One region of the Burkholderia pseudomultivorans genome, then DNA from elsewhere that is predicted to be linked to it. Evidence: riboswitches for the same ligand, from Rfam matches in the RefSeq annotation. Region 1 holds a riboswitch; the other holds the start of a gene.

Region 1 (7,490 bases):
GCCCGCTTGAGCCCGGCGGCGCCCATCAGCGTGATGTAGGTCCATGTGATCGGCAGGATGCTCGCGCTGCCGAGCGGGGCCGCGGACACCGCGCCGATGCCGGGCACCCGGCCTTCCCGGTGACCGGGCAGGAACGGCGCGAGATGGGACTTCACGCCGATCGGGCCGACGCCGGGCCCGCCGCCGCCGTGCGGGATGCAGAAGGTCTTGTGCAGGTTCAGGTGCGATACGTCGCCGCCGAACGCGCCGGGTTGCGCGAGGCCGACCAGCGCATTCATGTTCGCGCCGTCAATATAGACCTGCCCGCCGTGCGCGTGGACGATGTCGCACGCGTCGCGCACGCGCGCCTCGAACACGCCGTGGGTCGACGGGTAGGTGATCATGATCGCGGCCAGCCTGCCGCTGTACTGGACGGCCTTCGCGGAGAGGTCGTCGATGTCGACGTTGCCGGCATCGTCGCATTTGACGACCACGATCTGCATGCCGACCATCTGCGCCGAAGCCGGGTTGGTGCCGTGTGCCGACGATGGAATCAGGCACACGTCGCGCTGCGCTTCGCCGCGACTCGCGTGATACGCGCGGATCGCCAGCAGGCCCGCGTATTCGCCCTGCGAGCCTGCATTCGGCTGCAGCGACACCGCGTCGTATCCGGTGATCGCACCCAGCATCGCTTCGAGCTCCTGCGCGAGCGCGCGATATCCGCCGGTCTGTTCGGCCGGGGCGAACGGGTGCAGCTTCGCGAACGCCGGCCATGTGATCGGCATCATTTCGACGGTCGCGTTCAGTTTCATCGTGCAACTGCCGAGCGGAATCATCGTGCGGTCGAGTGCGAGATCGCGGTCGGCGAGCCGGCGCAGGTAGCGCAGCATCTGCGTTTCCGAATGATGGCTGTTGAATGCCGGATGCGTGAGAAAGGCACTGCGGCGCAGCAGCGGCGCGGGCAGCGCATCGACGGCGGCCGCTTCGACGGTTGCAAAGTCCGGCACCGGCCGGCCGTCGGTGAAGATCGACCAGAGCATCGTCACATCGTCGGGCGTGGTCGTCTCGTCGAGCGCGATGCCGACGCGCCGGTCGTCGATCGCGCGCAGGTTCGCGCGGCGCGCGCGTGCAGCCGCATGCACGGCTTCGGTGTGGCTGCCGGTATTCACCGTGATGGTATCGAAGCAGTACTCGGTCGGCACCGCATGGCCGAGCTGACGCAACCCCGCGGCCAGCGTCGCGGTCAGGCGATGGACGCGCCGTGCGATCGTGGCAAGTCCGCGTGGGCCATGGTAGGCCGCGTAGAAGCCGGCGATATTGGCGAGCAGCACCTGCGCGGTGCAGATGTTGCTGGTGGCCTTTTCGCGCCGGATATGCTGCTCGCGCGTCTGCATCGCGAGGCGCAATGCCGGGCGGCCGTGCGCGTCGACCGACATGCCGACCAGCCGTCCCGGCATCGTGCGCCTGAACGCGTCGCGCGTCGCGAAATAGCCGGCGTGCGGGCCACCAAACCCGAGCGGTACGCCGAAACGCTGCGTGGTGCCGACCGCCACGTCGGCGCCGAATTCGCCCGGCGGCGCGAGCAGCGTCAGCGCGAGCAAATCGGCGGCGACCACGGCCAGCGCGCCGTGCGCATGGAGTGTCTCGACCACGCTGCGGTAGTCGTGGATGTCGCCGAAGGTGCCCGGATATTGCAGCAGCGCGGCGAAACAGCCGGGACCGGCCAGGTCGCGGCGCGGATCGCCGACGACAACCTCGATACCGACCGGTTCCGCGCGTGTGCGGACGATCTCGATCGTCTGCGGGTGGCAGTCGCGCGCGACGAAGAACACGCGGCTGTCAGACTTTGCGACGCGCTGGCAGAACGTCATTGCTTCGGCAGCGGCCGTGCCTTCGTCGAGCATTGACCCGTTGGCGATGTCGAGGCCGGTCAGGTCGGCGATCATCGTCTGGAAGTTGAGCAGCGCTTCCAGGCGGCCTTGCGAGATTTCCGGCTGGTACGGCGTATACGCGGTGTACCACGCCGGATTTTCCAGCACGTTGCGCTGGATGACCGGTGGGGTATGTGTGTCGTGGTAGCCCATCCCGATGAAGGACCGGAACACCTGGTTGCGGCCGGCCAGCGCGCCGAGCCTGTCCAGTGCGTCGGCTTCGGTGCAGCCGGGCGGCAGCGCGAGCGGGGCACGGCTGCGGATTGCCTCCGGCACCACCTGCTGCATCAGGTCGTCGATGCCGTCCACGCCGAGCTCGGCGAGCATCGCAGCCTGTTCGCCCGCGTCGGGGCCGATATGGCGGCGCACGAACAACTCGCGCTGCGCGAGAGAATCGAAAGCGCTCATGGCTGTCTCCGTCATTCGCCGATGTACGTGCGATACGCGGCTGCGTCCATCAGGCCGGCCAGTTGTTCCGGACGATCGATGCGCATCCGGAAGAACCAGCCGTCGCTTTCCGCCGCTTCGTTGACGAGGCTCGGGGTGTCGCCGAGCACGGCATTCGCCGCCAGCACGGTGCCGGACACGGGCATCCTGACTTCGCCGGCGGCCTTGACCGATTCGACGGTGGCGGCTTCGTCATGCTGTGCAAATGCGTCGCCTTCGTTCGGCAGCGCGACGTAGACCAGATCGCCCAGTTGCGACTGCGCATGATCGGTGATGCCGACCGTTGCGCTGCCGTCGGCTTCCAGACGCAGCCATTCGTGGGATTCGGTGTACCTGACCTCGCTCATGTGCTCTCTTCCTGACAGGGTTGCGTTAAGTGGAACGGCAACGCAAGCCGGAAGGGCGACGGCGGGAGGATGGGCGAGCGGCGGCATCCGGACCAGACCGGGGCATTCCAGGCTGCGTGCCTGATGCCCCCTCTGTCCGTTTGCCTGAGAGATTCGCGACCCGGCGGGTCGCTTTTCCTTCGGCGAGGCATGGTCGGCGACCAGAGGCCTACTCTCCAGAGCGCTAGTCGATGCGTCAGTCCTTTTGCCTGAGAGTTTCTGGGGCGATTCCCCTTCGGCGCCGCCGGACGGCGGTCTCTCCTGACACATCCCGATAGCTGGCGACAATCTAGTCGCCCGCGTCCGGTGCTGTCAACACCGGGTTTGCACCCCGGGCACGCGGGCGGCGCCCGACGACGTGCCGCCACGCCGATGAAATGCGTGGCGCGACAAGGCTGTGCCGCGATCACGGCGAGCCGATACTTCGGCGGAGCCCGAAGCGAATATCCGATATCGACTATCTGTCCGCGGACGCGGCGCGGCGATCCACATGCGCCATCAGATCGTCGACGAACGCGCGCAGCACGGTCGGCTGCGCGGCGCCGCGCCGTGTGATCGACGAGAACGGCCAGGTCGAGGTCAGCCGTTCCGCCGCGAGCTGACGCATCTGGCCGGCGTCGACCCATTGCTTCGCGTAGTGCCTGGGCAGAAAGCCGATATAGGCGCCGGTCAGAATCAGGATCGCCTGCGCTTCGACGTTGTCCACCGTCGCGGCGGCATTGCCGCTCTCGAGCAACTGCAGGTCGCGCTGTTGCAGGAATGCGCGGGCGACGACCTGGCTCTGCCGGATTCGCTCGATCAGCGCATCGCCGCTGGCGTCGTTCGAGAACAGCGGGTGATAGCGGCTGCAGTAGAGCCCGTCAGGCTCGTCGTACAGCGGCGTGTAGCACAGGCCGGCGACGGTCAGCGGAAAGTGGCCGATCGCGATGTGCAGCCGCCCGTCGAGCACGCGCGCCTCGAGCTCGGCGGGCGTGCCGATGTAGATGTCGAGCTGCACGTCGTGGCCGCGCGATACGAACCGGCGCAGCGCGCGCGGCAGCACGCTGTCGGTGTCGGTGACCGTGTTGTCGATGATGCCGAGATGGAGCTTGCCCGAGATGCGCTGCTTGAGCGCATGGGTGTCCATGCAGAACGCCTCGACCGCGAGCGACAGGCGCTGCGCCGATTCATACGTTGCGACGCCGTGTTCCGTCAGACGAAAGCCGCTGCGCCCACGTTCGCACAGCTTGACGCCCAGGCGCGTCTCGAGGCTCGTCATCTGTTCGCTGATGGTCGACTGGCTCACGTTCAGCGCCGCCTGAGCGGCGGAGAAGCCGCCGCATTTCACGATGGTCATGAAAATCCTGAGCAGTTTCAGGTCGACGTCCTGCAGTTGCTTCATGTCTCGCTCCACGCGGCGTATTGCATCGGAAAGTCCGATATGAACATCTGATGCTTGCTATTTTTCCGGTGCAAATTCTTGCCCATAGTGGCTGCAAAGGCAAGCGCACGGGCCACCGTGCGGATGACAACAGATCCATACGAATGGAGACGGAGACAATGCAGAGCAACAGCTATGAGAAAGGCAGGTTGAACCTGCCGTTCGTCGGTCACTGCACCTTTGCGAAGGCGCCGGTGTGTCTCGACTGGGAGCATATCGACGCGGACGTCGCGATCCTCGGCGCACCGAACGACATGGGCACCCAGTGGCGTTCCGGTGCGCGTTTCGGCCCGCGCGGCATTCGCGAGGCGTCGACGCTGTTCTCGTTCGGGCATGCGGGCGCGTACGACCACGAGGACGACGCGCTGTACCTGACCGAAGACCAGGTCCGGATGGTCGATGTCGGCGATGCGGACATCGTGCATACCGACATGGCCACCAGCAATGCGAACATCGAACTGGCCGTGCGCAAGATTCTCGCCGCCGGCGCGATGCCTGTCGTGCTCGGCGGCGATCACTCGGTGCACGCGCCGGTAATCAAGGCGTTCGAAGGGCGCGGGCCGATCCATATCGTGCATTTCGATGCGCACCTCGATTTCGTCGACGAACGCCACGGCGTGCGGTACGGCCACGGCAATCCGCTGCGCCGCGCGTCGGAAATGGACCATATCGCGGGGATGACGCAACTCGGCATCCGCAACGTGTCGTCGTCGAACCGCAGCGACTACGACGCGGCGCGCGCCGCGGGCTCCAACATCCTGTCGGTACGCGATGTCCGGCGCCTCGGCACCGAAGGGGTGCTCGAACAGATTCCACAGCGCGGCGCGTACTACATCACGATCGACATCGACGGCTTCGACCCGTCGATCGCGCCGGGAACGGGTACGCCGAGCCATGGCGGCTTCCAGTACTACGAAGTACTCGAGATCATCCAGGCGCTCGCGAAGCGCAGCCGCGGCAACATCATCGGCATGGACCTGGTGGAGGTGGCGCCGGCCTACGACCCGACCGGCACGACGTCGATCCTCGCTGCGCAGTTGCTGATGAACAGCATCGGCTTCATTTTCCGCGCACGCAGCCTGGCGAAGGGACGCTGAGCGTCCGTCCGTATCCGGAACCGGGGCCGAGGTCCAGCAGCACCTCCGAAGTCATCACCGCACAGCCCGGCGAACCTTGCCGCGAAGTGCCGGGCACGCCATCAAGGAAAATCAACATGGATGCCGTTGTAGCGCAATATCTCGATCGTCATCGCGTTTCGCAGGCGACTCGCAGTTTTCTGGCCGCGCCGATGAAAATGTTCATCGGCGGCGCGTGGGTGGATGGCAGCGACGGCCAGTTCGGCGTTGTCACCGAACCGTCGACCGAAGGCGTCATCACGCAGATTCCGTTCGCGACGATCGCCGATCTCGATCGCGCGGTCGCCGCCGCGCGCCACCAGTTCGATCATGGCGAATGGCGCCGCCTGAAGCCGCTCGAGCGTGAGCGCCTGCTGCACCGGCTGGCCGACCTGATCGAAGCGCATGCGGACGAACTGGCCGAAATCGAATCGATCGACATGGGCAAGTCCGTTGCACAGGCGCGCGCGATCGACATCCAGGGCACGGTCGACACGTTCCGCTATTTCGCCGGCTGGGCGTCGAAGCTGCACGGTCGCACGGTCGAGCCGTCGCTGCCCGGCAATTACTTCGCGTATACGCGCAAGGAGCCGATCGGCGTCGTCGGCGCAATCGTGCCGTGGAACTATCCGCTGCAGACGATGGCGTGGAAGCTGGCGGCCGCGCTGGCGGTCGGCTGCACGACCGTCGTTAAGCCGGCCGAGCTCACGTCGCTGTCGACGCTGCGCTTCGCCGAACTGGTTCAGGAAGCCGGCATTCCGGACGGCGTGGTCAATATCGTGACGGGCCGCGGCAGCGTGATCGGCGCCGCGATGGCGAACCACCCGGGTATCGACAAGCTGACCTTCACCGGTTCCACGCCGGTCGGACGCACGGTCGGGCAGAACGCGGTGCAGCACATCAAGCGCGTGACGTTGGAGCTCGGCGGGAAGTCGCCGGTGCTCGTGCTCGACGATGCCGATATCGGCGCGGCCGCGCAGGCAGTGGCCAACGGCGTGTTCTTCAACTCCGGGCAGGTGTGCGACGCGGGCACGCGTGCGTATGTCCACCACGACGTCTACGACCGCTTCCTCGCGGCGCTGGCCGACTACACGTCGACGCTGAAGATCGCACCCGGCCTCGATCGCGACTGCTTCATCAGCCCGCTCGTGTCGGCCCGGCAGAAGGATACGGTGCTGTCGTACATCGAAGCCGGCCGTCGCGAGGGCGCCGACGTCCATTACGGTGGGCGCGCGCATGCGGGCCCCGGCCACTTCGTCGAACCGACGATCTTCGCGAACTGCCGCAACGACATGCGCATCGTCCGCGAGGAGATTTTCGGTCCGGTGCTCGTGACTGCGCCGTTCGATACGCTCGACGAAGCCGTGGCGCTCGCGAACGATTCGGCGTTCGGTCTGGCCGCGGCAATCTACTCGAACGACCTGGGCCGGGTGCACGGGCTGATTCCGCAACTGCAGGCCGGCACGGTCTATGTGAACGCGCACAGCACGATTGACCCGGCGCTGCCGTTCGGCGGATTCAAGACGTCCGGATTCGGCAAGGACCTCGGGCCCGAACAGCTCGACTACCTGATGGAGACCAAGGCGGTCTGCATTACGCTGCCCTGAACTGCGCGTGACGTGTCGCCTCGGGCCGGCATGCATGGTAAAAGCGTGCAGCCGGCCCGATGCGACCGCGTCCCGACCCGAAGACGTCGACCCGTTCGCTCGAACAGGTCTGACGAATTAGCCCTGCTTTGCCCTTTGCGATCATGGGGTACGACATGCAAGCAGAAACAAACGTATTGAAGGTACCGCGCGGCGACCAGGGTGCGATCGAAGCGCATTCGATCGACTTCGTCCCGGAAAGCGAGCGGACCGACAAGCTGTCCAGCCAGGGACCGTTCTGGTTCGTCGGGAACTTCACGTTCTTCACGATGACCATCGGCTTCGTCGGGCCGAGCGTCGGACTCGACGCATTCTGGACGACCGTCGCTGGCACGGTCGGCATCATGTTCGGCACGCTGTTCATGGCCTTTCACGGCTCGCAGGGGCCGCACCTCGGGCTGCCGCAGATGATCCAGTCGCGTGCGCAGTTCGGCTATCGCGGCGTGGTGCTCGTATTGCTGGCAACGCTGTTCGTGTTCGCGGGCTTCAATATCGTCAACCTCGTGCTGATGATGCAGGGCCTGAAGACACTGTTCCACTGGGACCCGATGCAGGTAGCGTTGCTC
Region 2 (7,490 bases), 130 kb from region 1:
CGGTGATCGAATCGCCCATCCCGTGCTCGGACCACAGCTTCTTCTCGAACAGCTTCGGGTTGTTCGCGATCACGTTGTTCGCCGCGGTCAGGATCCGCACCGTCGAGCGGTAGTTCTGCTCGAGCTTGATCACGTGCAGCTTCGGGAAATCCTTGCCGAGCTGCGCGAGGTTTTCCAGCGTCGCGCCGCGCCAGCCGTAGATCGCCTGATCGTCGTCGCCGACCGCCGTGAACGCCGCGCGCGGGCCCGCGAGCAGCTTCAGCAGTTCGTACTGGCACGCGTTGGTGTCCTGATACTCGTCGATCAGCAGGTAGCGCAGCTTGTTCTGCCAGCGGTCGCGCACCTGCTCGTTCTTCGCGAACAGCTCGGTCGGCAGGCGGATCAGGTCGTCGAAGTCGACGGCCTGGTACGCGTGCAGCGTCGCGACGTAGTTGCGGTACACGAGCGCGGCCTGGTGCTCGTCCTCGTTCGCGGCGATCGTCATCGCCTCCTCGGGCGTGACGAGGCCGTTCTTCCACAGCGAGATGATGTTCTGGATCTTGCGGATCAGCCCCTTGTCGGTGGTGCCGATCTGCTCCTGGATCATCCCGAAGCAGTCGTCCGAATCCATGATCGAGAACTGCGGCTTCAGGCCGACGTGCTCGGCTTCCTGGCGCAGGATCTGCACGCCGAGCGAGTGGAACGTGCAGACGGTGAGCTGGTTGACGGGCACCTTGCGGCCTTCCTTGCCGGGCGTGGTGAGCGTCTTGCCCTCGAGCAGCTTCGACACGCGCTCGCGCATCTCGGCGGCCGCCTTGTTCGTGAACGTGACGGCGGCGATATGGCGGGGCTCGAAGCCTTTCGCTTCGATCAGGTGCGCGATCTTCTGCGTGATCACTCGGGTCTTGCCGCTGCCCGCGCCGGCGAGCACGAGGCAGGGACCGTCGAGGTAGCGCACCGCTTCGTTCTGAGCGGGATTGAGGCCTGCGGACATGATGGCGGATGGTGTTGCGGTTGACGGCGGAACGCCGGGAGGATGCCGTGCGCGGCGGGCCTGCGAAGCAGGCGGACGCGCGGGCAGGACGCGCATGTTAACACGTCGGCGGCACGCGTTTCGTGAACGCCGCCGGACGGCGCGGCGCACGCATCGGGCCCCGTGCGCGCCGCGCCTCACCCCTGGCCGGACGGCCAATCCGGCCCCGCGTCGGCGCGAATCGGCCACAATAGGCGCTCGTCGGCCCGGCAGGTGCGCCGGGCCCGGATCAACCGTCGCCGGATCGACACCATGGGATACCCGTTCGCTACTGCCGCCCTCGGCCCGCTGCTGTTCGCGCAGGGGCGCTACGTGCGTCGCGTCACGCCGCGGCTGCCCGAGGCGGCCGGCCCGCGCAGCGGGGAAGCCGGCGACGGCCCGCCGCTGCGCGTGCTGGTGCTCGGCGATTCGGCGGCCGCGGGCGTCGGCGTCGCGACGCAGTCCGACGCGCTGGCCGGGCAACTGGCGCGCGCGCTGGCGGCCACCCATCGCGTCAGCTGGAAACTGCTCGCGCGCACCGGCCTGACGACGCAGGATCTCGTCGACTGGCTCGCCGCCGAGCCGGCCGAGCCGTTCGACGTGGCGGTCACGTCGCTCGGCGTCAACGACGTGACGGGCGGCGTGTCGCCGGCCCGCTGGCTGGCGGCGCAGGCCGCGCTCGTCGGCCTGCTCGCCGCGCGCTTCCAGGTCGGGCACGCGGTGCTGTCGGCGGTGCCGCCGATGGAGCGCTTTCCGGCGCTGCCGCAGCCGCTCGCGTGGTATCTCGGCCTGCGCGCGAAGCGCCTCAACGCGGCCCTCGCGGGTTGGGTCGCGACGCAGCCGCACTGCACGTTCCTGCGGGTCACGCTGCCGCTCGAGCGCCACTTGATGGCCGCGGACGGCTTCCATCCCGCCGCGGCGGCATGCGCGGCCTGGGCCGGGCAGGTCGCGGCCGCGTTGCGGCAGCGGGCCGCCGCATGACGCGGCGTGGCGCGCGTGCGCGGGCCGTTCGTCGCGCGACGGGCCGGGCGGCGGCGCGCGCGATGCGGCCGGATGCGCGCAAAATGCCGGCGCTGACCGCGCATGCGCCGCGACGCCATGTGCATTTCGCCAGACCGGCCGGTGCGCACCGCGCCGCCGTGCCAAAATAGCCGGTCGTCATCGCGCCGTTACGGCGCGCCGTCCTTTCGTTTCGTTCGTAGCCAGGGATTGCCATGTCGTCATTGCTCAGGATTGGTCTGATGGGTTTTGGTTTCGCCGGTGCGACGTTCCACGCGCCGGTGATCGCGGCGAGCGGCCGCACGGAAGTCGCCGCGATCGCGACGGGGCAGCCCGATCGCGCCCGCGCCGCCTATCCCGGCGCGCGCGTCGTCGCCGATCTCGATACGCTGCTCGGCCTCGACGACATCGAGTGCGTGGTGATCGCCACACCGAACGACACGCACTTCGCGCTCGCGCGCCAGGTGCTCGAAGCAGGCCGCCACGTTGTCGTCGACAAGCCGGTCACGCTCACCGCCGACGAGGCGCTCGCGCTCGCGCGGCTCGCCAATGCGCGCAGCCGCCTGTTCGCGCCGTTCCACAATCGTCGCTGGGACGGCGATTTCCTGACCGTGCGCCGCATCGTCGAAGCGGGCGAGCTCGGCCGGCTCACCGCGTTCGTCTCGCACTTCGACCGCTTCCGGCCGACGCCGCGCACGCGCTGGCGCGAGGAGCCGGCGCGCGGCGGCGGCCTGCTGCTCGACCTCGGCCCGCACCTGATCGACCAGGCGCTCGCGCTGTTCGGCCTGCCCGACACCGTCAGCGCGACCGTCAAGACGCGCCGCGACAACGGTGCGGCGCCCGACTTCGTGCACCTGCTGCTCGGCTATCCGGACAAGGACGTCACGCTGCACGCGAGCGCGCTGTCGGCGATCGAGCCTGCGCGCTTCACGCTGCACGGCACGCGCGGCAGCTACCAGAAGTTCGGGCTCGACACGCAGGAAGACCAGCTGAAGGCCGGCCTGACGCCGGACGATGTCGAATTCGGCGGCGGCAACCCGCCCGGCCTGCTGCGCGTGCTCGACGGCGAAGTCGAGCTCGAACGCCCGGTGCCGACGCTCGACGGCCAGTATGCGGAGTTCTATCGCGCGCTCGCCGCGTCGATCCGCGACGGCGCGCCGTTCCCGATTACGCCGCAGGACGCCGTCGACGTGATGACGATCATCGAGCTCGCCGCGCAGAGCGAACACGAAGGCCGCCGGCTGCCGTTCGTGCGCCGCACGGTCTGAGCGAACGCCGGTCGCGGCCGGCCGCCTGCGAATCCCGCAGGCCGTCGCCGGCCCGTCCGGCGGCGCGGGCGCGCCCATCCCGAACATTCCGTTACAAATGGCGCGGAACGAAAGTCAGCGGCCGACCGGTCTGACGCGTTTCTCAAAAAGTCGATCCGACACCCAAACCGTCAGGAGAATGTGATGCAACGGTTGATTCGCGCGGCAGCATGCTGCGCCCTGGTTTCCTCGCTCGCGGCGTGTATCGTGCAGCCGCAGCAACCGGTCCGGCCGCCGCCGCCGCGGCCGAATCCGCAAGTGGTCGCGAACGAGCGGATGCAACAGATCCAGGGCCGGATCGACAACCTGCATCGCCGGATCGACGCCCGCGTCAACGGCGGCTACTACCCGCCGCCGTACGGCGCGCAGCTGCACCATCGCCTCGACGTGATCCGCCAGGAATCGAACGACATGTCGGCGCAGCACGGCGGCGGCCTGTCCGGCGACGAGCAGCGCGTGCTGAACCAGGAACTCGACACGGCCGCGCGCGCGATCGGCGAGTAAGGCCGGCGCTCGCCGGCGACGAAAAAAGCGGCGGCGCCCTGCCGCCGCTTGTCGCGAAGCGACATTCTTTTGCCCAAATTGACAAGGCCGGGCCGCTCGCGTACAGTCGCCCGCACGCGTCGGGAGAGCGTGTGACCGCGTTGTTGAACGCCGGTCGCGCCGCCGAAGGGGCACACCCGCAAACTCTCAGGCAAAAGGACCGACCGCGTCGGGGAACGCCGTCCGCGCATTGCGCGGGCCGCACTCCCCGCACTCTGGAGAGCGGCAGTAGCCCGCTGCGCCGATGCGGCGCGGGCAGGCTGCCCACCGAAGGGGCGCGCGTTCGCCGGGCTTTGCCCGCAGCGCAATCTCTCAGGTATCGAGGACAGAGGGGCATGTACAGGATCGCTCGCCGGCTCGCGGCCGCGGCGGTCGGCACATGGCCGTTCTGATCCGCGCGCAAGCGCCTTGCCTGAGGCCTCGATGACTGCACTGAAACATACCCCGCTCAACGCCGCGCACCGCGCGCTCAATGCCCGCATGGTCGACTTCGGCGGCTGGGACATGCCCGTCAACTACGGCTCGCAGATCGAAGAACACGAAGCCGTGCGCACCGACGCCGGCATGTTCGACGTGTCGCACATGTGCGTCGTCGATTTCACCGGCAGCCGCGTGCGCGCCTTCTTCGAGCACGCGATCGCGAACAACGTCGGCAAGCTCAAGACGCCCGGCAAGGCGCTCTACTCGTGCCTGCTCAATCCGCAGGGCGGCGTCATCGACGACCTGATCGTCTATTACTTCACCGAAGACTTCTTCCGCGTCGTCGTCAATGCCGGCACCGCCGACAAGGACATCGCGTGGTTCAACCAGCTCAACGAACAGGGCGGCTACGGCGTGACGATCGCGCCGCGCCGCGATTTCGCGATCGTCGCCGTGCAGGGCCCGAACGCCCGTGAAAAGACCTGGACGACGATTCCGGCCGCGCGCGCCGCGACGAGCGAGCTGAAGCCGTTCAACGCCGCGCAGGTCGCCGGCACGCCGTTCGGCGACCTCACCGTCGCGCGCACCGGCTACACGGGCGAGGACGGCTTCGAGATCATCGTCCCGGCCGTACACGTCGAGGCGCTGTGGAACGCGCTGCAGCAAAACGGCGTGCGCCCGTGCGGGCTCGGCGCGCGCGACACGCTGCGCCTCGAGGCCGGCATGAACCTGTACGGCCAGGACATGGACGACACCGTCTCGCCGCTCGACGCGGGCCTCGCGTGGACGGTCGACCTGTCGGCGCCGCGCGACTTCGTCGGCCGCGCCGCGCTCGAGCGCGACGGCTCGCGCGCCGCGTTCGTCGGCCTGATCCTGCAGAAGGAAAACGGCAAGGCGGGCGGCGTGCTGCGCGCGCACCAGAAGGTCGTCACGCCGCACGGCGAAGGCGAGATCACGAGCGGCACGTTCTCGCCGTCGATGCAGGAATCGATCGCGTTTGCGCGCGTGCCGGCGGCCGTCCAGGTCGGCGACACGGTCCATGTGCAGATTCGTGACAAGCAACTTCCCGCGCGCGTGGTAAAACTGCCGTTCGTGCGCAACGGCAAGGTCCTCGCTGCGTAACGACCGGGAGGCCGCCTCCCGGCAAGCCGGGAGATGGCGCCCGGCGAACCTTACATCCGGCGCGTCCGCGCGGCGCGCCAGCAGAACGAATCACACACTTTTATCCAGGAGCATCCGATGAGCAACGTCCCGGCCGATCTGAAGTACACCGACGAACACGAGTGGATCCGCACCGAAGCAGACGGCACGCTGACGGTCGGCATCACCGATCACGCGCAGAGCACGCTCGGCGACATCGTCTTCCTCGAACTGCCGGAAGTCGGCAAGCAGGTGACGGCGGGCGACGCGGTCGGCGTCGTCGAGTCGGTGAAGGCGGCATCCGACATCTACTCGCCGGTGTCCGGCGAAGTCGTCGCGATCAACGAAGCCATCGTCGACACGCCCGACGCAGTCAACAGCGACGCCTACGCGAGCTGGCTGTTCAAGATCAAGCTCGCGGACGGCGCATCGACCGACAAGCTGATCGACGCCGCAGCCTACGGCAAGCTGATCGACTGACTTTATTCCCCGAACTGCGCGGAGCCGGCCGTCCGGTCCCGCGCGCGACCGGCGCTGGCGCCAGCGCCGGTCGACCGCACAGCATGGGGCCCGAACGCGCCGACGCGCGCCCTCGGGTCGACATAGGAACGCCATGAAGCTCGAACACCCGGACCGCCTGATGAACCGCACGCCCCTCTCGCTCGCCGCGCTCGAAACGCACGACGCGTTCGCCGAACGCCACATCGGCCCCGACGCCGCCAGCCAGCAGGCCATGCTCGACACGCTCGGCTTCGCGTCGCGCGCCGCGCTGATCGACGCCGTGATCCCGGCCTCGATCCGCCGCGCCGAAACGCTGCCGCTCGGCCCGTTCGCGCAGCCGAAGAGCGAGGCCGAAGCGCTCGCCGCACTGCGCGCGCTCGCGGACAAGAACCAGGTGTTCCGCTCCTATATCGGCCAGGGCTATTACGACACGCATACGCCGGCCGTGATCCTGCGCAACGTGCTCGAAAACCCGGCGTGGTACACGGCCTATACGCCGTACCAGCCCGAAATTTCCCAGGGTCGCCTCGAGGCGCTCCTGAACTTCCAGCAAATGGTGACCGACCTCACGGGCCTCGCGATCTCGAACGCGTCGCTGCTCGACGAGGCGACCGCCGCGGCCGAGGCGATGACGCTGCTGCAGCGCGCCGGCAAGCCGAAGTCGAACGTGTTCTACGTCGCCGACGACGTGCTGCCGCAAACGCTCGAAGTGATCCGCACGCGCGCGCTGCCGGTCGGCATCGAGGTCAAGACCGGCCCGGCCGCCGATGCCGCGCAGTCGAACGCGTTCGGCGTGCTGCTGCAATACCCGGGCGTGAACGGCGACGTGCGCGACTACCGCGCACTGACCGAAGCGATCCACGCGGCCGGCGGCCATGTCGTCGTCGCGGCCGACCTGCTCGCGCTGACCCTGCTGACGCCGCCCGGCGAATGGGGCGCGGACGTCGCGGTCGGCAACACGCAGCGCTTCGGCGTGCCGATGGGCTTCGGCGGCCCGCACGCCGCCTACATGGCCGTGCGCGACGAGTTCAAGCGCCAGATGCCGGGCCGCCTCGTCGGCGTGACCGTCGACGCGCAGGGCAAGCCCGCGCTGCGCCTCGCGCTGCAGACGCGCGAGCAGCACATCCGCCGCGAGAAGGCGACGTCGAACGTCTGCACCGCGCAGGCGCTGCTCGCGATCATGGCAAGCATGTACGCGGTCTACCACGGCCCGCACGGCCTGAAGACGATCGCGCTGCGCGTGAACCGCGTCGCGGCGCTGGTCGCCGCCGGCGTGAAGCAGCTCGGCTTCCCGATCGTCAACGACACCTTCTTCGACACGCTGACGATCGACACCGGCGCGCGCACCGCGCAGGTCCATCAGTTCGCCGCCGCGCAGCGCATCAACCTGCGCCGCGTCAGCGACACGCAGGTCGGCGTGTCGGTCGACGAAACGACGACGCGCGACGATCTCGCCGCGCTGCTCGCGGTCTTCGCGCAGGCGGCCGGCGGCACCGCGCCGTCCGTCGACGCGCTGGACGCGGGCCTCGGCGGCGACGCCGCGCTGCCGGCGGGCCTCGTGCGCACGAGCGCGTACCTGACGCACCACG

The links. Region 1 has a riboswitch for glycine ahead of gcvH (glycine cleavage system protein GcvH). Riboswitches for the same ligand answer to the same signal wherever they lie in the genome.
Region 2: another riboswitch for glycine. It lies ahead of gcvT (glycine cleavage system aminomethyltransferase GcvT); the one in region 1 lies ahead of gcvH (glycine cleavage system protein GcvH).

What each region holds. Positions count from the first base shown of each region.
Region 1 covers NZ_CP013378.1:296,497-303,986, forward strand. Annotated here, with positions in the region: gene gcvP (aminomethyl-transferring glycine dehydrogenase) at 1-2,333, opposite strand, end outside; gene gcvH (glycine cleavage system protein GcvH) at 2,330-2,704, opposite strand; glycine riboswitch at 2,931-3,017, opposite strand; gene WS57_RS14310 (LysR family transcriptional regulator) at 3,201-4,124, opposite strand; gene speB (agmatinase) at 4,283-5,260, shown strand; gene WS57_RS14320 (aldehyde dehydrogenase family protein) at 5,377-6,885, shown strand; gene WS57_RS14325 (purine-cytosine permease family protein) at 7,041-7,490, shown strand, end outside.
Region 2 covers NZ_CP013378.1:167,959-175,448, reverse strand. Annotated here, with positions in the region: gene WS57_RS13745 (UvrD-helicase domain-containing protein) at 1-973, opposite strand, end outside; gene WS57_RS13740 (SGNH/GDSL hydrolase family protein) at 1,265-1,972, shown strand; gene WS57_RS13735 (oxidoreductase) at 2,206-3,258, shown strand; gene WS57_RS13730 (hypothetical protein) at 3,442-3,801, shown strand; glycine riboswitch at 3,912-4,014, shown strand; glycine riboswitch at 4,046-4,179, shown strand; gene gcvT (glycine cleavage system aminomethyltransferase GcvT) at 4,264-5,382, shown strand; gene gcvH (glycine cleavage system protein GcvH) at 5,500-5,880, shown strand; gene gcvP (aminomethyl-transferring glycine dehydrogenase) at 6,014-7,490, shown strand, end outside.